Catalinimonas alkaloidigena: one gene and its partner. The protein of the gene in region 1 interacts with the protein of each later gene in a pairwise test. Links are inferred from orthologs where the notes say so. Each region holds a gene or a part of one and is shown on either strand. Other genes may lie near its edges.

What was found.
Region 2: the proteins of rlmB (region 1) and BLR44_RS10495 interact in binary tests that used the Escherichia coli proteins (3 or more experiments, as listed by UniProt). The link is inferred for Catalinimonas alkaloidigena from one-to-one orthologs.

The regions. Positions count from the first base shown.
Region 1 is NZ_FNFO01000001.1:583,875-593,666, forward strand. What follows is about bases 6,732-9,731. They hold rlmB (23S rRNA (guanosine(2251)-2'-O)-methyltransferase RlmB), read left to right. Parts: upstream 6,732-7,829; coding sequence 7,830-8,633; downstream 8,634-9,731. Other genes in these bases: BLR44_RS02245 (GWxTD domain-containing protein), read left to right, coding at 6,732-7,857; BLR44_RS02255 (GNAT family N-acetyltransferase), read left to right, coding at 8,650-9,060; BLR44_RS02260 (hypothetical protein), read right to left, coding at 9,064-9,731. In the rest of the region: BLR44_RS02210 (ABC transporter permease), read right to left, coding at 1-2,356; BLR44_RS02215 (hypothetical protein), read right to left, coding at 2,625-3,017; BLR44_RS02220 (hypothetical protein), read right to left, coding at 3,076-3,681; BLR44_RS02225 (DUF1572 family protein), read right to left, coding at 3,748-4,197; BLR44_RS02230 (hypothetical protein), read left to right, coding at 4,454-5,005; BLR44_RS02235 (zinc-dependent alcohol dehydrogenase), read right to left, coding at 5,173-6,333; more of BLR44_RS02245, read left to right, coding at 6,604-6,731; more of BLR44_RS02260, read right to left, coding at 9,732-9,792. UniProt on the Escherichia coli protein: Specifically methylates the ribose of guanosine 2251 in 23S rRNA.
Region 2 is NZ_FNFO01000003.1:769,430-785,835, forward strand. What follows is about bases 7,124-9,997. They hold BLR44_RS10495 (NAD(P)H-hydrate dehydratase), read left to right. Parts: upstream 7,124-7,741; coding sequence 7,742-9,253; downstream 9,254-9,997. Other genes in these bases: BLR44_RS10490 (hypothetical protein), read right to left, coding at 7,124-7,623; crcB (fluoride efflux transporter CrcB), read left to right, coding at 9,250-9,621; BLR44_RS10505 (hypothetical protein), read left to right, coding at 9,731-9,997. Outside these bases: BLR44_RS10450 (PAS domain-containing sensor histidine kinase), read right to left, coding at 1-1,309; BLR44_RS10460 (Dabb family protein), read right to left, coding at 1,806-2,111; BLR44_RS10465 (ADP-ribosylglycohydrolase family protein), read right to left, coding at 2,150-3,103; BLR44_RS10470 (DUF4136 domain-containing protein), read right to left, coding at 3,192-3,761; BLR44_RS10475 (SIMPL domain-containing protein), read left to right, coding at 3,919-4,629; pruA (L-glutamate gamma-semialdehyde dehydrogenase), read left to right, coding at 4,925-6,556; more of BLR44_RS10490, read right to left, coding at 7,063-7,123; more of BLR44_RS10505, read left to right, coding at 9,998-10,564; BLR44_RS10510 (LON peptidase substrate-binding domain-containing protein), read right to left, coding at 10,570-11,205; BLR44_RS10515 (WG repeat-containing protein), read right to left, coding at 11,214-13,823; BLR44_RS10520 (HupE/UreJ family protein), read left to right, coding at 14,041-14,631; BLR44_RS10525 (endonuclease/exonuclease/phosphatase family protein), read left to right, coding at 14,668-15,786; BLR44_RS10530 (DMT family transporter), read right to left, coding at 15,770-16,406. UniProt on the Escherichia coli protein: Bifunctional enzyme that catalyzes the epimerization of the S- and R-forms of NAD(P)HX and the dehydration of the S-form of NAD(P)HX at the expense of ADP, which is converted to AMP.

The DNA of each region.
Region 1 (9,792 bases):
AACGTAAGCTGACTACCAGTGACGTAAGCAGGCTGATGCTCAGACCAATGACCAACAAGATGCTTACCTTGATATCGACGCGGTAGGCAAAATCCAGCAGCCACTGCTGTGCCAGCAGGTAGGCGACCGGTGCGGCGAGGAGGGTAGCCACCGCCACTCCCACGATAAATTCCCGGTTCAGCAGCAGCAACACCTGCCCGATCGAGGCACCCAGTACTTTGCGCACGCCGATCTCTTTGGTGCGGGTTTGCGCCAGGTAGGCTACCAGCCCTAGCAGGCCCAGCAGCGCCAGTGCCATGGCGATGCCGCTGATAACGAGCGTCAGTCGAGAGATGTCTCGTTCCTGCGCGTACAGTTGATCCAGGCGCTCCGTCAGAAACTCGTAGCTGAACGGGGCCTCTTTGACCAGTGCTTGGTATTCGCGTTCCAGTAGGGAGAGCACTTGCGAAGTCTGCGTGGCATCGAACCGGACCACCATCTGCTCCACCCACCGGGGCTCCTGGGCTACTTCATAGAACAGGGGCCCCACCTTCTGGCGCAGCGAAAAAAAGTGAATGTCGGGGAGAACACCGGCCACGGTTTTAGGAATGCCCTCGCCCAAGGCCCCGTTTTCCCACGAAGGTTCCAGCACAATCGTTTTGCCGACCGCGCTGTGCGCGTCCCAGCCGAACTGACGGGCGGCGGTCTCGTTGATGTAAAACAGTTGCTCCGGCGCACCAGGATGCAACGCTGCCGACAGGGCGGCACTGTCCATGCCCAATACCTGCCAGTAGGCGACGTCCATATACAGGGTATGCGCATCGTCCATCACCACCTGAAATCCTTCCGGCACGTAATCGATATGATTGAACGTGGCACTGCCGGGCAACAGACCGCTGCCTACCTGGTGGATGTCCGGTTCCTGCACCAGCCGCTGTTTCAGACGTTGGTAGACGTCGACATCCTCTAGCGGAATCTGCACGATCCCTTCCCGCACAAACCCCAGGTTCTTTCGTTGCACGTAACGCAACTGATCGTTGATGATATAAGTGACGCCCAGCAGACTAATGATGAGCGTAAACTGGCTGATGACCAGTACCCGACGCAGCCGGGCGTTGCGTTTGGGGTGTTGTTTGGGTCGGAAAAGGCCGACGATGTGCTGTCCGGCCAGCAGCAGCGCAGGGTAAAGACCCGCCAGTCCGGCAATGAGCACTACCAACGCCAGCGGAGCCAGTACGAAGCGCCAGTCGCGGACGTAGAGGTTGATCAGTTCCAGATTCATCAGACGGTTAAAGGCAGGGAGGAGGGCGTCGATCACTCCGAGGGCGAGCAGCCAGCTTAACAGCGCGAAAAACAACGCTTCACACAAAAATTGCACGCGGAGTTCCCAGGGGCGTGCGCCCAGCACTTTGCGCAGGCCCACTTCTTTGTGGCGGCCGTGGTAAACGGCTACCGACAGGTTGACGTAGCTGATGAGGGTAATGAGCAGAATCACCGCGCCCATCCACGCAAACAGGTAAAAATAGCGCACGTCGCCGGGGGGCTTGAGTTCGTATAGAACATTGGAACGCAGGTGGATGTCGGCCAGGCGTTGTACCTGTTCGCCTTTGACGAGCGGATCGTCGACGCGCGCCGGATTCTGGCGATGCAACGCGGCGGTGATTTCCGTAGCCAGGCGCGCGGGCGTGACCTCGGGTCGGCTGCGCACGTAGGTGTAGGCCCCCCAGGCAGGAATCCGGGCGGGATTTAACGCCATCTCGAACCCAACGTGCGAAACGTCTGGCACATCTGCGATAATGCCCGTGATGCGGTAGTCGATGCTGTCCAGGCGAATGGTGTGCCCTAAGGCCGCCTCTGCATACGTCTCGCCGAAGTGACGCCGGGCGGCCGTTTCTGTCAGGATCGCACTGTTGGGTTGGGCAAACGCAGAGGTCGGGTCGCCTTCCAGAAACGTCCAGGTGAAAAGATCGAGGAAGGCAGGTCCCGTATTCGTAAAGAGAATGTGCTTCTGGGCAAACGTCTTCTCCCGGGTGGTAATAAAGTTTTCCTGATCGCCTGTGACGGCGAACTGAGCGACTTTCTCAATGTCCGGCAGGGCACGCAGGTAGTCGAGTTTTTCCTGCTGTTGGGCTGCGTCGGCGTCTGCATAACCGGGAAATCCCAGCACGGGGTACCACTGGGAACGGTAATGACTGATGATGCGGTAGGTGCGTTCGTGGTGCTGATGGAAGCGATCGTACGAATACTCGTGGTGAGCGTAGAGGAAAGCCAGCAGGCAGGTGACCAGCCCCGCCGTCAGGCCAACTACGTTGATCAGGGTGTAGGCGCGGTGCTTAAGGCACTGCCGAAGGATAATCTGCCAGTAGTTGTAGAACATGCGGGTCGTATAGGGTGGGACGTAAGTCGTACTATCAACTATCGTGCGTATTGTGTAACTATTTGATAATCAGTGATTTTATTTGGAAGTGTGTTGGCGGAACGTTCGTGCATGGACACTCGCGTCCGGTTTCGGACGGCAGCGTTGCAAGGAAGAATGAGTGGGAATCTGCAGATTTGTCCTGGTCTTGCTCTTTAAAGGCACTTCTAAAAAGCAAAGGGGACACTGTCATCGCAGCGTCCCCTTTGCTTTTGTGCTTGCTTTTCGCTTAGTGCGTGTGTTCTTCGCCGTCGTGGCACTTCTCCTGCACTTCGTGAAAACGCTCGTGGAGGTCGTCCAAATCGGCGAAAATCTCTTCGTCCGAAGCCTCGGTTCGCACCGTCTTGCGCAATTTTTTGGCCGTAGTCACCAGCGCATCCAGCGATTCGGACACCGCTTCGTTATATCCCTGGGGCAGGGGGGCACGTTGCCAGGCGACCGCCGCCTTGACCAGCTCGTCGACGCGGGTCTTGATGGGCTGCATGTTCCCCTCTTCGGCGGGGTGGAAGGTCTGGGCCATCACTTTGTGGAACGCTTGCATCTCTTTCCATTCGGGTTGGTCCTGGGCAAACGTAGCGGCCTGGAAAAGCAGGCAGAATGCTACGGCGAGTAGATATTTCATACGATGAAGTTGGTCTTGTCAGGTTGAAGTCACCGCAAAGATAACGCCAGCAAGTCGGTTATTCTTGCGCGGGCGGGGTGATCATGATGTGGGCGCGGTGCGTACCCGGGTCCATAATCCACGGACCACCCGGCACCGTCGGTCGCTCGGGCAAGCCGGTCGACGCGGCCGTGGCGAACGGAATGTAGACGACGTAGCGGTAATTGGCGCCCGTTACCTGGTTGGTGGCAGGGTCGTATTGGGCATCGGCTCCGGCCAGAATGTGCAGTGTGGCGGGGTGCGTGGGCATCTTGAGCGTACCCGCTTTGGCTTCTGCTTCCCGGATGTCGAACAGTTCCCTGCCGTTTTTCCCTTCCTCGCGCAGGGCCCGACCGCGTGCCATAAACGGCTCCAGATCTTTGTGATAGCACACTACTTCGAAACCGGGTTGGTTCGGGTCATCGGCCCGGCAGATCTGGCTGTTGGTGCCCTCGCGCAGCGTGACCACCTTGCCCTGGGCATCGTAGCCCAATACGGTGGCTTCCGCACGTTCCGGCTCGGGTGCCGCCAGGAGTGCAGCGCTGATCTGCTGTTCTTTGTTGGGAATCGATTGCGCCTGTGTGCAGGCGGCCGGCAGACTGGCGGCGACAACGGCAAAAGCGAAGATCAGAGAGGAGTAGCGCATGGCGATAGGAGGTTGGTGGTTCAAAGTAATGATTTACACGCAAAACCCCATGGGCGGGGCGAAGGCTTACGCCGCCACAAAATACCGACGGTGGTAGTTGATTTGCCCGAGGTGGTAATGAAAGTGCGCCAGCAGGCGAGCCATCATAAAACCGATGCTCTGGTCCTGCCCGGCGTTGTGCTCTTCCGGGTAAGCGTACGGCAATTGTTCTTCCTCCAGGTCCAGGCACACTTCTTCCATCATGTCGAGGGTCGACTGGATGCGTTGCAACAGCAGCTCGCGGGAAACGTCCTGTTCGGTAAACTCGCGTTCGCGTTCGCGCTGGTAGCCCGTTTTGCCCAGGCCCTGTCCCACAAAGTGGTTGAGGTTACCCAGCAGGTGGAGCGTCAGATTCCCGGCCGAGTTGGTGGTGCCGGGGAGTTTGCGCCAGATGAAGTTCTCGTCAGGATACGCGCCGATCTCTTCCCGGAGTTGATCCAGGCCACGGCGAAAAAATTCGTGCAATGCCGCAATCATAGAAGGTTTGTTTTGGGGCCTGAATATAGGATTTATGCAGAAAGGTAGTATACCGATTGGGCCGAAATCTTCTTGGTGGTTCTGCGGTAGAGGACCCGGTCGAGCCAGTAGCCGGGGCCGGACGTTTCGGCAGACTCCCTAAAAACCCGGAAAATTTCGCTGGGATGTCGGTTTTTTACAAAAGATGTCTGACCGAACTTTTTACATTTGAACCATCAAATCATTCTCCAAGCACAATTACCTTTTTTTCAAGTTTATGAAGAAACTTCTTATCTGTTTGGTGGTTATGATGGGCCTGTTTGCAGCAGTACCGCATAACGCACAAGCACAGTCGTACGCGAAGGGCGATAACATCCTGATGGCGGGTGTTTCGATTGGCCGGTACGGATACGGCTATTCGTGGTACTACAGCAACGCCGCGTTGTTCCTGCCGCTGAACGCGGCCCTCGAGTTAGGCGTGCACGAGTTTATCAGCGTTGGTCCTTACCTGGCCTATGCGCGCTGGTACGGCTGGAACTACGTTTCCGTAGGGGCGCGCGGTTCGGCCCACCTGTTTCCCATTCTGAACGAATACCTGGATACGGATCTGGACGATACAGATATAGATGTCTACGTCAGTGTGTTGCTGGGGCTCGATTTTCGGCCCTACTATTACACCAACGACAGCAATTTTCGGGGGCGTGCCGGCATTGGCGGTGGCTCGGTAGTGGGGGCCCGCTACCAATTCAACCCCAACGTCGGTGTCTACGCCGAAGTCGGTCGCGGTGCCCTGGGGTACCTGACCGGTGGCGTCGCCCTAAAGTTCTGAGTATAGAGCGAGTGATCCTAAGCCCCCCATGGGACTGCAAAAAATCCATGGGTTGCTTGGAGCCGACTGCTTCGGAAAGAAGTAGTCGGTTTTTGCACTGCTGTTCCCTTCCTAGCAAAAAAGCCGGCTTCTGCACTAGAAACCGGCTTTTTTGTGTTTGCATCTATTCAGGGTTTGAGGACCACTTTCAGGCAGTTGTCTTCTTTGTTGTTGAAAATCTCGTAGCCGTGCACGGCCTGGTCGAGCGGCAGGGTATGGGTAATGATGTCGTCCAGTTTCACTTTTTCCTGTTTGACCAAGTCCAGGAGGTGGTCGATGTACGTCTGCACCGGCGCTTGCCCGCCCCGGAAAATGATCTCCTTGTCGAACATCTGGCCGAGTGGAAAATTGTCATAGTTGGTCATGTATACGCCCACACACGTCACGGTGCCACCCCGGCGTACGGTCGAAAATGCATTTTCCAGCACCTTGATCGTGCCGACCTGCGTGCGGACCACCGATAAGGCCTTTTCCAGGACGTTCCGGTCGGCTTCCATCCCGACGGCGTCGATACACACGTCAGCCCCGCGCCCGCTGGTCATGTCCCGCACGGCTTTGGGAATGTCGACTTTGGCGGCGTTCAGCACTTCCGATCCCGCCGATTTCTGCGCCTTTTCGAGCCGATACGGCTGAATGTCGACGCCGATCACCCGCGCGGCGCCCTGCAACCAGGCTGCTTTCTGGGCCATGATGCCCACGGGGCCGCAGCCAAAAACCACCACGGTTTCGCCGCCCTTCAGGTTGGCCCAGTCGACGCCTGCCCAGCCGGTAGGGAAGATGTCGGTGAGGAACAGGACCTGTTCGTCCGTCAGGTTGTCGGGCACTTTGCGTGGCCCGAAGTCGGCGTACGGAACTCGGACGTATTCGGCCTGGCCGCCGTCGTACCCACCGAAAATGGAGGTGTAGCCGAACAGCGCGCCCCCTTTGCCTTTGGTCAGGCCCCCGTCGGGGCCGTAAAATTCAGGGTTGGAATTTTCGCACTGCGTGGGCAGGTGGGCCTGCTGACAGAAGTAACAGTGGCCGCAGGCAATGGGAAACGGCACCACCACGCGGTCGCCTTTTTTCAGGTTATTGACACCCGCACCCACTTCTTCGACAATGCCCATGAACTCGTGACCCACCACAAAGCTCTGGGTATCGGGAATTTTACCGTTGTAAATGTGCAGGTCAGAACCGCAAATGGCCGTGGACGTTACCCGAATGATGGCATCGCGGGCCTCTTTCAGTTCCGGGTCCGGCACGGTATCGACACGAACGTCTTTGGGTTTATGGTAAACCAGGGCTTTCATACGCAGGGTTGGGGAATGATGTGATGAATAGTTGTGACATAACCAGACCAGAAGTCTGATGAAGAAAAGTATCCTTACAAACGCGCCGGGCCGCTTTGGGTTGCAAAAACCTGGTCCGCAGGAAGTTAGCAACTCGCGCAGCGGAATGCCGGCGGAGAGCCCCCCGGGCATGCCGGCTTTTTCTATCTTTGAGAAGGGCGAAGCTTTTCGCCAAAAACCGCGAAATTTCTTCGCGCCTTTGTACGTTACTAAGTATACGTGATGCGCTATATGAATATAAAACGATACTCGCGTTGGATCTGGGGAGCGCTGTTGGTGGGCGCGGTGGCCTGTAGTCCTTACGAACGCCTCAGCAAAACCGACCTTTCGTACCGCTACGGCGCCGAGACGCCCCTCCAGGTAGACAGCAAGGTGCTGGACGAAGGGGGGCAAATGCGCGTGTTCCTCGACATCAAGGCTAGCAAACTGGGCGACGACGCCACATTGGCGACGCTGAACGAGCGCTATGGCTTTTCGTACCGCATTACGCCCAGCTACCGGAGCAAAGAGACCATTGTCTCCGTTCCTTCGCTCGAATTTTCAGGTTTTCATGGTCGGAATAGCGACGGTACGTTCCACGTTTCGTTTCCGCTGGCCAAAATCGGAACGCCTTCGGCACTGATGGTGCTGACCGCAACCGAGAAGGCAAGCGGCAAAGCGGTGATGTTCGACATTCCGATTTCGTTCGCCGACGAAGACCTGAAAACGAAGTACGCCCTGTTCCCGATTCGGCATAATTACCCGGCCGGTCCGTACGTGACGACGCGCGACACGGTGGTGATCCGCTCGTTGCGAAACGATGCCCAGCCGCTGATGGTCCGCTACTTCAGTGATGCGTTCCGTCCGGCTTTGCCGCCGATGGCCATCACCAACTCCATCAAAAACCGCCCGGAAGAGACGCAGACTTACCAGCTACGCCCCGGCGAGGTGATGAAATTTGTGGCCGACGGGTTGTACTTCGCTCAGGAAGACACCAACTCGCGCGAGGGTTTTTCGTTCGTCGTGAACCCCAACCGTTTCCCGCGCGTCACCCGCGCTACGGAACTGATCGAGCCGCTTATTTACATCACTACTCGGAAAGAGCGCGAAAAACTGCTGTCGTCCGAAAATCCGAAGTTGGCCCTCGATGCCTTCTGGCTAAAACTTAGCAATAATAATCGCGAGTACGCTCGCCGCATGATCCGCGAATATTATACCCGCGTGCAGGAGGCCAACGCACTGTTTACCACGTTCAAACAAGGGTGGATGACTGACCAGGGCATGACCTACATCATCTTCGGGCCGCCCCAAAAAATGCTGCGCTACAACGACCGCGAGGAGTGGTATTACGAAAAAAGCGCCAGTATGCCCGAAGTCTATTTTACGTTCCTGAAAAGACCCACTATTTTTACCGACGAGAATTATGAATTGGTCCGGTATAACGAATTTGACCGGGTCTGGTATGCAAGCGTCGAACAGTGGAGAAAAGGAATCGTCCGAAGATAAGACCCACCGCACCGGAAGCCTCGCCCGTAGGGCGTGACGTGGTGTTTGGCCTGCGGGCCGTAGTGGAAGTGCTCCGTTCCGATCAGGAAGTGGAGCGTATTCTGGTCCAGAAGGACCTGAAAAACGAAGTGGCCCTGCCCGAAGTATTGGTGCTGGCCCGCGAGCGGCACGTGCCTGTGCAACGGGTGCCGATCGAAAAACTCAACCGCGTTACCCGGAAGAATCACCAGGGCGTTATCGCCCTGATTTCGTCCATCGCCTACGCGTCGCTCGAAAACGTAATCGATGCGGCCTACGAGGCGGGGCACGACCCCCTCATGCTGATTCTGGATCGCGTGACCGACGTGCGCAACTTCGGCGCCATCGCCCGTTCGGCCGAATGCGCCGGAGTCGATGCGTTGGTGTTGCCCGAACGGGGTGGAGCGCGGATCGGCAGCGATGCGCTGAAAACCTCAGCGGGGGCGCTCAGTCACCTGCCCGTCTGTCGGGTGCCACGCCTGGCACAAACCATCCGAGAGTTGCAGGCGCGGGGGGTGCGTGTGGTGGCCTGTACCGAGAAGGCCGACAAGCTGCTGTATGAAGTGGACCTGAGCGGACCGTTAGCGCTGTTGCTCGGTTCCGAGGAGGACGGCATTCAACCGGAGCTGCTGGAGAAAAGTGACGAACAGGTACGTTTGCCGATTCAGGGCAAAGTCAGTTCGTTGAACGTCTCGGTGGCGGCCGGAATTGCGACGTACGAGGCAGTGCGTCAGCGCCTGAACACCGTCGTCCCGTAAAATTCCCCCTAACTAGGTGACTTCCTTTTATGTGTCGACCGACCGTAGCCGGCTGGATGTCGGCATGATCCACGCGTACCTATCGCAGCGCTCCTACTGGGCACAAAACCGGACGCGGGCGCAGGTAGAAACTTCCATGGCACATTCGTTATGTTTCGGGGCGTATCAGGACGAGCGGCAGGTCGGCTTTGCCCGTGTGGTGACGGATTATGCAGTCTTTGCCTGGCTGGCCGACGTGTTTGTGTTGGAGGACGTTCGGGGACAGGGCGTGGGCAAACTGCTGGTGCGCTCCATCGTGGAGCACCCTGAATTGCAGCTAGTCAAACGCTGGATGCTAGCCACCAAAGACGCACACGACCTGTACCGACAGCACGGATTTCAGGAAGTGCATGATCCTGCGCTCCTGATGGAGCGGATGCGTTCTTAACTGCTACTTCTTGCGCTTCTTTTCCGCCTCGTAGGTGTGTTCGGCCAGTTCCATCAACTCGCGTTCGAGCGCTTCGCGTTCGCGGCGGTTGTCGCGTAGTTTTTTGCGGAGGGTTTTGGCGCGGTTGTGGGGTTGGGCGGTCAGCAGACGCCGGAAGAAATCGGCCACGATGAAGCCCTGCCGTGCTTTGGTCACCACCCCGCGCAATTTCCAGGTGCGGGCCAGGTACTTGACGCGGGCCACTTGCGCCAGGCGGAACGTACGGATGAACGACACCAGCGGCAGAAAAATGATCAGCAGATCGATCCAGTTGCGTTTGCAGTAGTCAACTTTCTCGTCCGAAGCCGAAAACATCACCAGAAACTCGAATGTAAAGGCGATCCAGATGCTGGCCTGCACCATTTCGAGCAGGAAATTCCAGTCGACCGCTGGGAAACGCTGTTGAGCATCTTCCATAAACTTCCACTCGACAATCAAGACCGGAATAATCAACATCGCAATCACGATCATCGGAATGCCGAACGCCTTGCGCAGCCGGTCCAGAAGGGGTTCGTTGGCTTCACACCATCCCCAGAACGGGAGCCAGATGCGCCGGATGTCCATGATGTGGCGGCTGCCGATGCGGAGCGGCGGAAACACCAGGGCCAGACCTCGCTTGAGTAGCTCGTGGCGATGCAGCCGCAGGCGTTCCTGCCGCGCGAGATAAAGGGTAATGGCAAAATCGGCCCAGAA
Region 2 (16,406 bases), on another replicon or contig:
ACGCTTGCAGATCTTCCTGCGAAATGTCGCTCCCATAAGTGCTCGCCAGGTTAGTCAGGCTCATGATGGTAGCGAAAGGGCTGCGCAGGTCATGAGCAAGGATGGAAAAGAACTGGTCTTTGGCATGGTTGAGCGACCGCAACGCCTGCTCCATTTCTTTAAGTCGCCCGATGTCGTTGAAAAACACCGACAACCCGCCTTCGTAAGGCGTCGCCTGAATCTCCAGCCACGTCTCTCTCGGAGCATGGTACGTCTCAAACCGGACCGCACGCCGGTGCTCAAGCGCCGTCTTGAGGTTCTTCTCAAGGCAATAGGGTGTGATGGCCTCGGCACAGACGTCCTGTAGCGGTTTACCCACCGAACTCTTCTGTTTTTTCCCCAGCATCTTCGCTGCACAACGGTTCATGTACTGCAGCTTCCAGTCAAAATCGATGGACAGCACCGCTACGTTTGCGTTGTTCAGAAGATCGAGTTGATCGAACTGATCGGGACTGAAGGAAGGCGCCTTCGGGGGTGTGGGGATTTTTCGCACCGTGCCCGCTACTTTAGTAGGATGGCCTTCGTCGTCATAATGCAGTGTAGCGCTCAGGGCGAGGTGCTGTACCCTGCCGCGTCGCGTATGAATGCGGTAAATTTCCTCTTGCAGCAAAGGGGCTTGCTTCGAGAGTTGCGCGAACCAAAGGGTAACTCGGTCGGCATCTTCCCGATGCACGCGTGCCAAAATTTTTGCTAAGGCATCTTCGTGCACAGCAGGCTCAAGGTCGTGTAAGCGAAGCATTTCCGGCGCACAGACGAGCGTATGCGTCGCATAATCGTAAAGCCACCCGCCTTCGGTGAGTTGCTCGTAAGCCGAGGGCTCCATGTCTACCTGCCCGATGATGCTTACGCCCGTGACCTTACGGAAATGTACCTGCGGCAGGTACCAGAAGTGGTACGATTTTGTTTTTTCTGCAAAGACTTTGTGTTGAAAATGCCCCTGCAACGCATGCTCGACGAAGTAGCGATGCCGGCGTAACCCACGCGGTTGTTGTAAGAACGGTTGCCCGATCAGCTCTGAAATATGTCGGTGTTTCGAGAAAACGTTGTGTCCCTGGGCGTGTACAATGATTCTGTCGGCCGACACTTGCAATACACTGTGGGGGAAACTGGTAGGAGGCGAAGACAGCGCCGATTGACTGTCACGTAACCGATGCCGCAACGAGGCATTTGTGGCTTTCAACGATGCGATTTCCTGCCGGGCCTTTGCCAACTCATCCTCAAAGCCAGGACTGCTAGGAGAGAGAGAAGAAGAAGAGGGCCGTGCAGTCATAAGGGTAATCAGGTTGAGCGATTGAAAGTTACGGTATCAAAATAATTATTTAAATAGTTAAACAATAGAAAAAATACGTCGAAGCATGAATGTGCGTGGTTTTATGGAGCGAAAAGGCTCAATAAATCTTAAGAATGCGGTTTTTATCCATTCAATTACACTACTATTAACGCTGTAGCGCGAAAAGTCGTATTCCTTCTCAAGAGCAGTAGGAGCAATTTTTTATAGAAATCATATAAAAATCCTGAAAATGTTACACAAGTGCGACTTGGTACATTTCTGCAAATTGCTTTTTCAGAACCAGGAAAGCGATCGCTTGAGTGCGATAGTTTGAGAACTGAGGAATGTTCTCTATGTTTGCATCCCCATTAAGCCCAGATGGCGGAATTGGTAGACGCGTGGGTCTCAAACACCCATGGTGGCAACACCGTGCCGGTTCGACCCCGGCTCTGGGTACAGCAGGCAAAAGCCCGGTCAGAAACCGGGCTTTTTTTATTTAATCAGTTTCTACTGCGTCGTATACCTGCACGCGCTCCCACCAGGCCGAACAGCGTTCGATGAACCGGTGATGGTCGGGATCATCCTGGTAGTCATCGTGGTCGGCTTTGTTGTCGAACATCAGGAGCAGCGAAAATGCGTACGTGTTGTCGACGACGGGGCGGTTGGTCGCGGCCGGTATGCCGATGTGCGATTGCCGAATGGTGCTGATGGTAACGAGTTCCTGCAGCGCTTTTGTAAATTCTGCACGGACTGTAGCGTCGTTCGGGCTTTTGAGCCAGAAAAATACGTGATGGACAAACATAGCGTAAAGGGGGTTTGTGGGGTCGCAAGATACCAACTTTACGCAAGCGGCGGCCCCAGCGCATTGGCCAGCGCCACGATCTCCTCCCGCCGCGCCAGTTGAGCGAGCCATGCTTCCGGTAAAGCCGCTTCACCGTACACAATGCCCGCCAGGCCCCCGGCCACGGCTGCCGTAGTGTCGGCGTCGTCTCCCAAATTCACGGCGGTCAGTACGGTAGTGCGGTAATCTGGCTGCGTAAGCAAGCACCAGCAGGCGGCCTCCAGCGTATGCACTACGTAACCATCCGACTGAATGTCGTCGGCGGGCAACTGGCCGATGTCCAGAATCAACACCCGTTCGAACCGGTCTCGCTCCTCGTACGAAAGGTCGAGGGTATCGAGGTAGTCGTTGCAAACCTCCTGCATGGCGAAAAAGGCGCGGTCGGGCGGTTGCCCGTGCAATAACTGGCGCGCCAATTCGAGGTAACAAAAGCAGGCCACCAGCGTGCGCGGGTGCGCGTGTGTAAGCGACGATACTTCCGCCGTACGTTCGTAGCGTTGCGCCACGGGAAGATCGTCGAGGTAAAACGCCAGGGGAAGGATGCGCATGAGCGAGCCGTTGCCGTTGTGCTGCTCCTCAAGGCCGCCCGCTTCTACGGGCGAAACGCCGGACTGCAGGCGTTGCAGTGCTGCTTGGGTGGTCTGGCCAATGCCAAAGGCCGTGCCGTGTGCCGACCAATGCCCTTCGGTTTGCCAGCGCAGAAAACGCTGCGCCAGGTCGTGTAGGTTGTAGCCTTGCGCCAGACTCTCGGCCAGGCAGAACGTCAGGGCGCTGTCGTCCGACCACGTGCCGGGCGGTTGCTGGTGCACGCCGTTGCCCATCGGTTCGGTAATGGGAGCACTGCGCAGCGCTTCCCGACTTTTGCCTTCCACCGGAACGCCCAGCGCATCGCCCAGGGCAGTTCCCAGAAGCGCAGCCCGGTAGCGAGAAAGGCGTAAAGCGTCGTCGGACACGTTAATCAGCGGTTAAGACGGGAAGTGACAGATACCTATAAAAAAGCCGACAAGGTGTCGGCTCACTACAAAAGAAGGCAAGAAAGGTCTATTCGCCTTTGTTTTCTACCGCAAATCCTTCGGCCAGGAACTGGTACTGATCAAAAATCGAGCGCACCGCCCGGCGGATGTGGCGTCGGCTAGCAACGGCGTACTGGTCGCCAAATAGGCCGGACGCATAGCCCTGCCAGATGGCCTTGTCACGCTTGTTGTCGTAGAGCAGAATCAGTAGCGTGCCTTCACGCAAACTATACTTGACCGGATCGTACGTCTCGTCTTCGTTTTCCGTTTTAGCCCACTGATCGATCTGCGGCTGGTTGTATCCCTTAAAGTTGAAGTTGTCGTAGAAAATCTTATAGGCCACCATCAGGTTCGGTTTGCTTTCGTCCATCTGGTACCCCTGCAATTGCAACCGTTGCTGAATCAGCTCCCGGATCAGCGTATCCTCGGCAGTCGAAATGGCGCTGGAGTTCATCTCGGTAAAGAAGTTGAACGTTTTATACTTCTTGAAGCGCCCGTAGTAGCTGTAGTCCGATTCGACCATGTAATTACGGAAGCCAAAACACCCGGATAGCGCGATAAAAGTGCAAAATAGGAGGGAAGAGTAGATGATTTTCATGACGGAAGGAATTTGTCAAAGTAAGCCAGTTAATATAAATATTTTATTGGAAAACCGCTATCACTACGTACATCAGACTTTACAACTCACCGGAGGCCACGATGTTCGGCCCGCATTTTGCTACCTGCCCCGGTACATAACCATTTTTACTACGATTATGCGATCAATACACTACCGACGTGCTTTTTATGCCGTCTTCCTGGTGCTGTTTCTGACATCAACCGTGTTTGCTCAGACTTCTGAACAAGCTTCTCTCCGAAAAATTGAAGTAACAGGAAGCGCCGAGCGTGAGATAGTGCCCGACGAAATTTATTTTCTGATCTCGCTGCGCGAATACATGAACGGAACCAACAAAACCACCATCGACCAGCTGGAAAATCAGCTTCAGCGAGCCGTGAAACGTGCAGGCGTCGACCCAAATGATCTACGGATAGAAGACGTTCAGGGATTTCGAAATTACTGGCAAAAGCAAAAAGAAAAAAATTTCTTAACAGGAAAGCAGTATCGCCTGAAATTAAAAACGCCTGACAAGATCAACGAGATTCTGGCGGGCATCGACGACAAAGGCATCGACCGAACCGACGTGTTGTCCTATTCGCACAGCCAGATCGAAACGTTTCGCCGGGAAGTAAAAATCGAAGCATTAAAAGCCGCCCGCGAAAAGGCGACCTACCTGCTGGCCGCTATCGACGAGCAAGTCGGGCCCGTGCAGGAAATTCAGGAAATCGACAACGGCTACTCGGGTCCGCAACCGATGATGAGGGTCGCCAATATGGCGATGGAAGCCGACGCGGCCGCCGCCCCGCCCATCGATTTCAAAACCATCAAGCTGCGTTATGAGGTTCGTACCGTGTTTGCCATTCAATAAAAGAAGGAAACCAACGCAACAAAAAAGGCCCTGGCAGTTCACCAGGGCCTTTTTTAGCGAAGGGAGAAAGACGGGTTTCGAACCCGCGACCTCCAGAACCACAATCTGGCGCTCTAACCAGCTGAGCTACATTCTCCGTTTGGGCGTACAAAATTAGTATTACGCCACTGTTCTCCAAACCTTCGGGCCTAGATTTTTTACCAGAGGGGGGAGCGGACACCTCGGCAAGCCCGGAAGCCGGGTGTCCGGAGCGGGCAAATCTTGCTACCTTTGCCGCCCGTAAATTTTTTCGATCATGTTAAAAGGATTTTTCAACCCACCGCTTCCACAGAACGAACCCGTGCTCGACTATGCGCCGGGAAGTCCCGAACGTCAGGCGCTGAAAGAGGCGTTGCAGGAAGCCCGCGGGAAAGAACTGGACGTTCCGATGTACATCGGTGGAGAAGAGGTGCGGACCGACACCCGGCACAAGCTTTCGCCGCCGCACGATCACCAGCATGTGCTGGGTTACTTTCACGAAGGCGATGCGTCGCACGTAGAACAGGCCATCAACGCCGCGCTGGGTGCCAAAGCCGCGTGGGAGGACATGGCCTGGGAGCATCGGGCGGCTATTTTCCTGCGGGCCGCCGATCTGCTGGCGGGGCCGTACCGGGCCGAAGTCAACGCGGCGACCATGCTGGGACAGTCCAAAAATGCGTTCCAGGCCGAAATCGACTCGGCCTGCGAAATGATCGACTTCCTGCGGTTCAACGTGGCGTACATGACCCAGATCTACGCCGAGCAACCCGAGTCTGGCGCGGGCGTCTGGAACCGGATGGAATACCGCCCCCTCGAAGGATTTACGTTCGCCCTCACGCCGTTCAACTTTACGGCCATTGCAGGCAACCTGCCCACGTCGATGGCCATGATGGGCAACACGGTGGTCTGGAAACCGGCGTATACCCAAATCTATGCGGCACAGGTCCTGATGCGCGTGTTTCGCGAGGCGGGCCTGCCCGATGGCGTCATCAACCTGATTTATGTAGACGGCCCTGTGGCTGGTGATATCATTTTCAACCATCCCGACTTTGCCGGATTGCACTTTACGGGCAGCACAGGCGTTTTCCAGCAGCTCTGGAAAACCATCGGAGCGAACATCGGCAAGTACCGGACGTACCCGCGCATTGTGGGAGAAACGGGCGGAAAGGATTTTGTGCTGGCGCATAAATCGGCCGAACCCAAGGCTTTGGCTACCGCGCTGATTCGCGGTGCGTTCGAGTTTCAGGGGCAAAAGTGTTCGGCGGCGTCGCGCGCCTACATTCCGAACAATTTGTGGGGCGACGTAAAACGCTACCTGCTCGACGACCTGAAAACGATCAAAATGGGGGGCGTCGAAGACTTCAGCAATTTCGTAAATGCCGTTATCGACGAGCGTGCGTTTGATAAAATCGCCGGTTACATCGAGAAGGTGAACGAGTCGCCGGTGGCGCAAATCATCGCCGGCGGGAAGTGCGATAAATCGAAAGGGTATTTTATTGAGCCTACGGTGGTGGTTACGGAAGATCCGATGTTTACCACCATGTGCGAAGAGATTTTCGGTCCGGTCCTGACGATCTATGTATACGAAAGCGAGTGGTTCGAAGAGGCCCTTCAACTGGTCAACGATACGTCACCCTACGCCCTGACCGGTGCCATTTTTGCGCAAGACCGCTACGCCGTGGAGCTGGCTTCGCAGCGACTGAAAAACGCGGCCGGCAATTTCTACATCAACGACAAACCGACCGGCGCGGTGGTAGGCCAGCAACCGTTTGGCGGCAGCCGCGCGTCGGGTACCAACGACAAAGCCGGCTCGATGCTGAACCTGCTGCGGTGGGTATCGGCGCGTGCCATCAAAGAGACCTTCGTGCCGCCGACCGATTACCGCTACCCCTTCCTGGCGGAAGAATAACGTAAGGAAAATAACCCTTATGGCAAAAAAAAGGCGCAGCATAACAGCGGCGCTTTTTTTGTATCATAAACCATAAAGTGCAGAAATAATTAACGGGGACTGTTAATAAATCTACAGTGACAAATGTAGTCTGTTTACGTAAATTATCAATTTTTTGATATCAGCCCGTGACCCCACGGTCGCAATGTTTGGTGCACGTTAGGAGGAAAAATTTCATTTATTCTCCTGATTTATGTAGATAAGGGTTATTTCTTATGCACATAGTGCAAAAGCGCAAGGGCCTTCACGTAGGCTGATCCTGGGGTGATTTGGCGTGACGGGTTGTGGTAAAGGAGTGGTAATCAGGAAGTAGTGCGAGGAGAGTGGGTTGGAGCATCGTGAGGTGCTACCCGCGCTCAAATCGGGGGCAGTCGGACAATTTTCGGAATAAAGTAGACGGTACATAAATCCAAGTGCACCTTGGCTATGTAAGGTTTTAGCGAAAAATTAAAATAGTATTTAAGTTGTTACGAGCCTGCGCCAATTTCTATCTCAATGCCCTTGTCGATTCCCTCGTTGATGATGCCCATCCGCACCGCCTCCTGTTCGGGTAGCGACCATTCGACGTAATCGTTCTGTTTGGCGCGGGGAGCGCCGTATTTTTGGGTGAAGTACGCTTGTAATTCTGTCTGCATGTCGCGCAGCGAGCTTTCGTTACGGAGGTAGACCTGAATGTTGAAGCCCTTCACCTGGTCGTTTTCGTCCAGGATGTACATAATATCCGCGAGTTCGGTGCTGTCCAGGTCGAGCGAAACCAACAGACGGTCGGTTCGCTCCTCAGGGGCGTTGTCGGCTTCCATCTGCAACACCTCCTGCCGGCTGGCACCCAGGTTCAGGCCCCGGAAGGTAGTCGCAGTATCGGGTAAGAAAATAAGCTCAGTTTTGCTGACACTCGGCACCGTAGGGGCGGGTTCTTCTTCAAACACCACGGTATCGACCAGTTCGGGCTCGGCCGGCACGTTACTTTGATTTTTGCTTGCGCATCCGCCTATGGTCAAAATAAGCAGAAACAAAAGGGATCGGGACATACATCATCGGAAAGTGAGGCAAAGGTAACCATAACGCGTTGATCTGTCGAACGCCTGTTCGTTTGCATGCGGAAGGGTTGTCGCCTAACTTGAACGCCGATTTAACGAAGCCTCCTTCATGAAACTTTTTACTGCGGAGCAGATCCGGGCGCTTGATCGTTACACGATCGAACACGAACCCATCGCTTCCATCGATCTGATGGAACGAGCCGCGCAGGCGTTTACCGACTGGTTTGTGCAGCATTACCCCGCGTCGCGGCCGGTAGCGATCTTTTGTGGCATGGGCAACAACGGGGGCGACGGCCTGGCCATTGCGCGTTTGTTGCAAGCGCAGCGCTACACGGTGCAGTGCTTCGTGATGAAGTTGAAAGCGCAGGGCTCGGACGATTTCGAAACCAACCTCCAACGGCTACAGGAACTCACGACCGTCACCCTGCTGGAACGTGCAGAGCAGTTGCCTGTGGCGTTGCCGGACGACGCGCTGCTGATCGACGCGCTGTTCGGCTCGGGGCTGGACCGCCCGGTCGAAGGTTTTCCGGCGCAACTGATTCAGTTCCTGAACCGCACTAAACTGCCCACGGTGGCGGTCGACATCGCTTCGGGCTTGTTTGCCGATCGGCCCAACGGCTCTGGCGACGTGATTGTTAAACCCGAGGCAACGTTCTCGTTTCAATTCCCGAAGCTGGCGTTTCTGTTGCCCGGCAACGCGCAATACGTCGGCGAGTGGTACGTCGGCGACATCGGGCTGCACCCGGAAGTCATTCAACAGACTGAAACAAGCTGGTTTTATACCGATGCGGCCGCCGCACGGGCACTTCTGCAGCCGCGTACGCGCTTTTCGCACAAAGGCAACTTTGGCCGCGCACTCCTGATTGCCGGGAGCTACGGAAAAATCGGGGCGGCAGTCCTGAGTGCACACGCCTGCCTGCGGGCGGGGGCGGGTCTGACGTCGGCGCTCATTCCGCAATGCGGCTATAAAATCATGCAAACGGCCCTGCCCGAAGTGATGGTGATGACGGCCGGCAGCAACAAGAAAATCGTGTCGGATTTTCCGCCGCTCGGGGCGTACGATGCCATCGGCGTGGGGCCCGGCCTGGGCAAAGACTTCAAAACGGCCAAAGCGCTGGGCGGATTGATCGAGAAGATGATCAGCCCCATGGTAATCGACGCCGACGCCATTAACCTTACGGCCGAAAACCAGGCGTGGCTGGCTAAACTACCTCGCCAGAGCATTTTCACCCCCCATCCGAAAGAGTTTGAGCGGCTGGTTGGGCCGGTTGCGAACGATTACGAGCGCCTGGCGCGCGCCAAAGAGTTTGCGCAGCGCTACCAGTGCGTCATCGTGCTGAAAGGGGCCTACACGGCCGTCGTGCTGTGGAACGGGGAGGTGCATTTCAATACTACGGGCAATCCGGGCATGGCGAAAGGAGGGAGCGGTGATGCGCTGACGGGCATCCTGACGGCCCTCCTGGCACAAGAATACGACTCCGCTACAGCCGCCAAACTCGGGGTGTACCTGCACGGTGCCGCCGGAGATCTGGCGGCTCAGCACAACGGCATGATTGCCATGACCGCTACCGATCTGATCGAACAACTAGGCCACGCCTTCGAACAACTTAACCACGCATGAAACTACTGCTTTGGGTCGGCGTGGGCGGCTTTTTCGGAAGCATGGCCCGTTACGGCATCAGCCTGTATGCCCAACGTTGGTGGCCGGGCTTCTTTCCGTGGGGGACGCTGCTGGCCAACGTGCTGGGGTGTCTGCTGATCGGCGTCTTTCTGGTCCTCGCCGCCCGGCAACAGTGGGAACTGCCGACCAAGCTGCTGTTGGCAACGGGGTTCTGCGGTGGCTTTACCACCTTTTCCACGTTTTCGTACGAGTCGCTGCTGCTCCTGCGCGAAGGTCGACCCGGCGGCGCGCTGCTGTACATGGGCGTGAGCCTCGGGTTGGGGCTACTGGCCACGGCGGCGGGCATGTGGCTGGGGCGCCAGTGGTAAAAAAAGATTCGACTACAAAATTCTCCGGCATTGGATAACTTTTATGCCACAGTTCTTTTGACCTGTGTATCAATCTTTTAACTGATCTGTTCGTAATCGCTCTTTCTCCATGAAAACAGTAGGGTGGCTCCTCGCTATGTTCTGGTTTGTGGCCGCGCACGCCCAATCGTCGCGCCTTCCCAAATATCCGCCCGACCGATGGGATTGGCAGCTCCAGCAGTACTACAAAGGCGCCAACGTAAAAGAAGTGCACCTGTACCGCCATCGGTACGACGCCCGTGGGCGCTTGGACAAACAGAGCGAGTTGGTCTGGACCGAGGTTTACAACAAGCGGGGAAATTTGGTGGAGCGCACCGATTACGACGCGGGCGGCAAAGCCAAGATTAAGTTTGACTACAGCAAGCGTGGGGTGCCCATGCAGTGCATCATCACCGACGGGCGGGGCAAAGTGCAGGAACGGCATCTGTACCGGAACGGGCAGTTGTACCGCATCATGCACTACAAAGAAGACGAAAAGCGGGTGGCGATGCTCGACGAAGTGGTGTACAAAGGAGACCAGCGTGAGCTGTTGCGCCGCAATCAGCTCGGTGCACCGACCCACGTTACCAACAGCTATTTTGACCCCACCGGGAAGTTTTATTTCGAGAAGTTGTTTACGGTCGACGAAGAGTTGGTGTACGACCACCGATTCCTATTGACCGACGAAGGGCAGATCCGCCGTATGGAGTTACGCCGCCCGGACGAGAACGCCACGCCGCTGGCCGAATACCGGTACAACGAGGAAGGCCAGCGCATCGAAGCGCGCTATTACAACGATCAGGGCGTTTTGCAAACGCGCGAGGTGCTGAAGTACGACCACCGCAAACTACCCACCGAAAAAATTACGTACGATGCCGAAGGCAAGCCCCTCATGATGGATACCTACGGCTACAAGCGGTATTGAAGAAGCTAAAAATTCAGTGGATCGAGGTGCCGAAAATGGCCGTTCATGCGGATACGGGCTTTGGTCCGCTCAATTTCAGACACCACCGGCAGCGTGCGCTTCAGGTGCTCGGATAGGTACGTTTGCCGCTCGGTTTCGCTGCGGAACTTCAACAGTTCGTATTCCTGGTGCAGCGACAAACCGATCTTGTGCGCGATTTCGTACGAAAGAAGCCGGTCGGGCGTCGTCCGAAACTCGGGGCGGAGGTTCAGCAGCGAGTACAGTTGCTCGACGTTGAACAGGAGCGCCGCGCGTACGTTCGGGTCTTCGTCGGTATGGTCGGGCATAAAACGCACTTCCCCACCGGCGTAGAGCTTGTCGGCCATCGGATTGTCGAGCGATTGCAACAGAAACACCCGGACGCCCTCGGTGCGAATGTCCATCCGCCCGTCGTCATAGCGCTTTTCCACCGAAAGGATGCGCACTTCCGTGCCGTATTCGGACACCTGTTCGTCGAGATACGCCGGAATGCCGAACGTTTTTTCTTCCTGCAGACAGTCGCTGATCAGCTGCTTGTAGCGCGGTTCGAAAACGTGCAGGTTCAGGGCTTCCTGTGGATAGACAACCAGATTGAGCGGAAAGAAAGGGAGAAGGGTGGTCATAAGTCAGATTATTCACAAATCAGGGTATCGTACGTTTCTTCGTCGACGACTACCTGATGAAAAGGCACGCCTTCGGCATTCACGTAATCGACATGGTACTGGCCCTCTTCGGCTTGCAGCGCCGCAAAGTACAACGGCCGGTCCTGCCCCAGGTCGATGACTTCCTCGTAGCGGACAGGCAACACCTCACCGTATACACTGCTCAGCACACCGTACCGAAGGCCACGCTCCACACGCAGCACGCTTTCTTCCGGCGTTTCGCGCAAAAATCGGATGGCATCCATCGGCTCCGAAGCGGCTTCGTTCTTGCCCCATTCCCAGAAGACCCACCGGCCGTTTTGCCGTACCAAAGAAATGCCCTCGGTCCAGTGCCGGATTTCGTCCATCGTAAACGGAATCAACGGATGGTTCTGGCTGTCGATCAGGCCGTAGCTGCCCTTCTTTAACGCAATGTACGCGTTGGTTGATTCAGCAAGCGGGCGAAGGGTAGCTTCGTATTGCGGCGGAATCAGGTGCTGCAACGTGGGGTCAAACATCCCGAATTTTCCACGCTGAAGCAACATGACCCGGCCGTTGAAAAAGCCGGCTCCGTCGTAACGTGCCGGGACTATAGTATTGCCCTGCAGGTCGTAGATGCCCGTTTTTCGGTTGCGTTCCGCCATCAGCAGTTGGTTGCCCAGCAGGGCGATGCGGTCGTAGCGCGAGGCCATAATCTGCTCTCCCTGGCTGTTGAAAAGCGACTGACGGCCTGCGGCGTCGGTGGCCAGCAGCAGGTAAACCGGAGTTTCGTTGGCGCCCAGCGTAAACTTGTTGGTCAGCACCTCTACCTTCTGGTACCGGTTGAAGTTGACCATTTTGTCCTGCCCGAACGCAGCAAAAAGGTTATCGTTCAGCGAGAGAAGCAGAATGTTTTCTGCCAGAAACTGTACTGAGTCGTACGCGGGCTCTTTGTAAAACGCACCGGCTTGGTTCAGAACGCCCCAGCGTCCGGCCACCTTCACGCCATAGAATTGTGTATTGAAGATCACCCGTTCGAACCCCTGCGGATGCAGCGGCTGCCCATCGCGGTTCATCAGGAAGTACTGCTGGTCTTTCTGCACCAACCAACCGCCGGGCGTGTATTCTACGGCATCGGCCGTGACGGGGACAATGGGTTTGAGGCGGGCGTTCACCACCCCCCAACGGTCGCCGACGCGCACCAGAAACGATTCCTGCGGCTGCGGCACCACTTCGTGAAACTGGAACTGCGGCCGCGGTGCGCGGTTTTGTTGCAGGTCGTTGAGGAGTTGCGTCCACCGCAACACCGCATAGCGCCCGTTTTGGCGCACCAGCAGCTGATCGTCTTCCATCGAAATGTCCTCAAACGTGCCTTTCAGGACGTTGTGTCCCTGGAGCGTTAACAACCGTACTTGCCCGCCTGTTTCGGCGCGGACCAGAAAGCCTCCGACCAAACTGATGTCTTCGAACTGCAACGGGATGGTTTCGCCATCGGCCCCGGTCACCAAACCAACGCTGTCGCCGCGTTCGGCGCGGTAGATACCGGGACGCAGGGCTTCCAGCCGGTCGTAGCGGAAAGCCGTCAGCGGTTTGCCCGCCCGGTCGACCAGCCCGGCGCGCGCGTTCTGATGAAGTACGAAATACGGCGCATCGACTTCTGCACAGCGGTATTCGTCGGTCGGTGCGTCGTAACGAGCCGGAATGCGCCACTGGCCTGCTTCGTCGATAAATCCCCAGCGGGCGTTGGCCGGCATCGGCAACAGTTGCGTGGTGGCGGTGGTCAGCCGGATCAACATGCTGTCGGCCGACGGTAGGCTGTACTGATTGGCGAACTGCTCCAGCGTACCTTCCTCCCGGTGGAACAAAAAGAGCCATTCGAGCGCGTGGGGAGCCACGTGTGCGTGCGGGTAGTCAGCGTAGAAAAGCGCGTAGGCTTCGGGGGTATGGGGCGCGGTGCGCAGGGCGTAGATGTGCCGCTGGGCCTCGGTCAGGTAAGCGTTATGGGGATAGCGACGCACAAAATTCTCGTAAGCCTCCAGCGTGCCCGAGGCGGTCTGGTTTTCGTAAAGCAGAAGCTCGTAGATTTCGTTGGCCTCGCGGGCCTGCCGGGCGTCAGGGTACTGTTTCAGGAAACGTTGGTACGCCTGGTAGGTACCCTCGGCTTTGGCCGCTTCGAAGGCCAATGAGTCGCGCGTGGCGGTGGCGGCGGGGCGTTGCGGTGCCGAGGCATAACGATCCAGAAAGGCCTGGTAGGCCGGTACGGTGTGCACCGAACGCGCGTAGGCAAAGGCCAGACTGTCGACTTTGATTTTTTGCCGGTCGAGCGCGGTGCTGTCCAGCTTGAGTTTTTTCAACTGTTTGGCCCCTTCGTCCGGGGCAAGGGCATAGACTCGCTGCGCGGCGGTGATGTAGTGGTATGCCGAGTCGAACGGGTTGGCGGTGGTGTCGGCTTCTACGAAATAACGCGACGCGACGTACAGGCCCGCTACCTGAGCTGAATCTTTTGCGAGCACTTTGCGCCACTTTTTAGAGGCGGCTTCGTACTTTTCTTTTTCGAGTTGATGCAGGGCCGAGCGGGGGGCGTTACAGCCGGCGTACAGGCACGTCCACAAGGTCAGCACGAGCCGCCACCAGGCCGGTGAGCAAGAAGCTGCAGCAAGAGGAAATCGAGCGATGCGCAAGGGTGTGTTAGGATTATTTCAATAGCTTTGACCCTGAAAAATCGGGCTAAAATCCCGAAACGTAGGAAGACCCAACTTGCCTTCTTTGCAAGGGAAATGTCAGATAACGAGGCAATTACAGTTTCCCTGTGCAATGCCGGGCATAAACATACAATGAATGTCAGAATTTAGTGCTTACCTCGCGTTAGGCTTCCACCACATTCTTGACCCCCATGCATACGACCACATTTTGTTTGTGATTGCCCTATGCGCCGTTTATTTTTCGCGCGACTGGCGACAGGTGCTGGTGGTGGTGACGGCGTTCACGGTTGGGCATTCGGTTACGCTGGCGCTTTCGGCATTTGAGGTGTTTCGCTTTCCACCGCAGGTAATCGAAATCCTGATCCCCATCACCATTCTTTGTACCGCCATTGCCAATTTGTTTGTCCGTCACCAGCGCAGCCTCCTGACCGACACCAACTACCGGCCCCGCCTTCGGTACGCGCTGGCGCTTTTTTTTGGTTTTATTCACGGCATGGGTTTTTCGACGTATTTGCGGTCGTTGCTTCCGCCCGACCAACCCATCGTTTGGCGCCTGCTGGCCTTTAACCTAGGCATCGAACTGGGGCAACTGGTGGTGGTGTGTGCCGTTTTGTTCATTTCCTTCATTTTCGTGCAGTTTGTGAAAACCGAGCGGCACGACTGGAGTCTTTTTGTGTCGGGCATGGTGGCCGGCGTTGCTTTCATCCTACTTTATCAGCAGTTGTAAACGAAGGCAGCGAGCGTTGCCGTAGATTTTTATTGGATGAACCGATTGCGTGACGTAACCGGCTCCCGCTCTGCGCAACGGCGCCGGCGGCAGCTACGGAAGAGCGATCTGCTGATGGCAGGGTTGTACGGGGTCCTTTACCTGATGCCTTTTATCAAGCCCGGCGGCAGTCTGTGGTGGATCGGCGTTAGCGGGTTGGGCATTTTGCCGGCTTTGCTGCTGCACCTGCTGCTGTTGCTGGTCGGGTTGCTCCGCCGCCCCTGGACCACGCAGCTACCCCTGTTATTTGCTTTGCTGATGGGGCTGCCCTACCTGTGGGCGACGTTCGGAAAAGGGGGGAGCGCTCCGCTGCCGACGGACGAGGTGAAGGTGTTGACGTACAACGTGAAACAGTTTGAGCGCGACGCCTACCATCCCCGCGAAAAGGACGCTGAACCTCGGTCACCACAGGTGATCGATCAGGAAGTGGCCTGGATTGCCGCGCAGGGGGCAGACATCGTAGTGATTCAGGAATTCTACGATTTCGAAGGATCGCCCCTGTTCAACATGCGTGAGCGTTTCCGGGAGAACGGCTACCGCTACCAGGCGTTCGATCCCTACATCGTGAGCCGGTCGGGCAAAATCAACCATTACGTTGGCACGATGGTGATGAGCCGCCATCCGATCATCGCGTCCGGCCTGATGCCCAACAGCATCTCGGCCCATCTGAACCAGAATCTCTGGACCGACATTGCGTTGCCTAGCGATACCGTTCGCTTTTATGGCGTCCACATGCAATCGTACGGCTTGCGCCCGGAAAACCGGGATACGTGGTTCGAACAGATCCGGGATGGGTTAAGCCGGCGCAGCGACCAGACGGTGGCTTTGCGGGAGCACATGCTGCAGTCGCCCTATCCGGTGATGGTGTGCGGTGACATGAACGACACCCCCTACAGCTACACCTACTGGCAAATGCGCATGCACCTGGCCAACGCGTTCGAAAAAGGGGGACAAGGCATCGGGCTTACGTTTCCGAGCGTGTGGCCCCTGTGGCGTATCGATCATATGTTTGCTGCCGAGGCTTTTCAGTGTACAGACTATCAGGTTTTTGACCAGGTTCACTTTTCAGACCACCTGCCCGCCCTGGGAACGTTCCGGTTCAGCGCCCGCGATTGATCAACAGCACGCCACCCACCACCGTAACCATCCCCACCAGATGTGCCGGCTGTAGCGATTCACCATCAAGCAGTCCCCAGGCCAGCGCGACAATCGGAATCACATACGTAGTCGAACTCGCGAAGATGGGTGTAGAGAGCTGGATGAGTTGGTAGTAAAAAATCAGTGCAATGGCGGTGTTCACCACGCCCAGCAACAGCACACCCGACAGCGCCAGACCCGCCCCCGGTGCCTGCACCGTGCGCGTCACAAAGTCGGTCGAGAACAGCACTACCGCCGCCGGAAGGCCCACCGCCAACAGGGAAAGTGCGGAGATGTGCACAGGACGGACGCCGTGCAAAAAACGCTTGACCATGCTGATGTTCACCGCGTAGCAAAGCGCCGCCAGCACCACGAAACCCGCGTAGAGGTTGACACGTCCCGCAAATCCGAATGTAAACCCACCGGTCAGCAGCAGGACGCTGCCCAGCAGCCCCAGAACTACACCGATCAGTTGGGGTGTCCGCACCTGTAAACCCAACCAAACCGCTCCAATCAGAAACGTGAACAGGGGTGTCAAGGCGTTCAATGCGCCCGACAAGGCACTGGGAATGTGTTGTCCGGCGATCGAGAAGAAGATG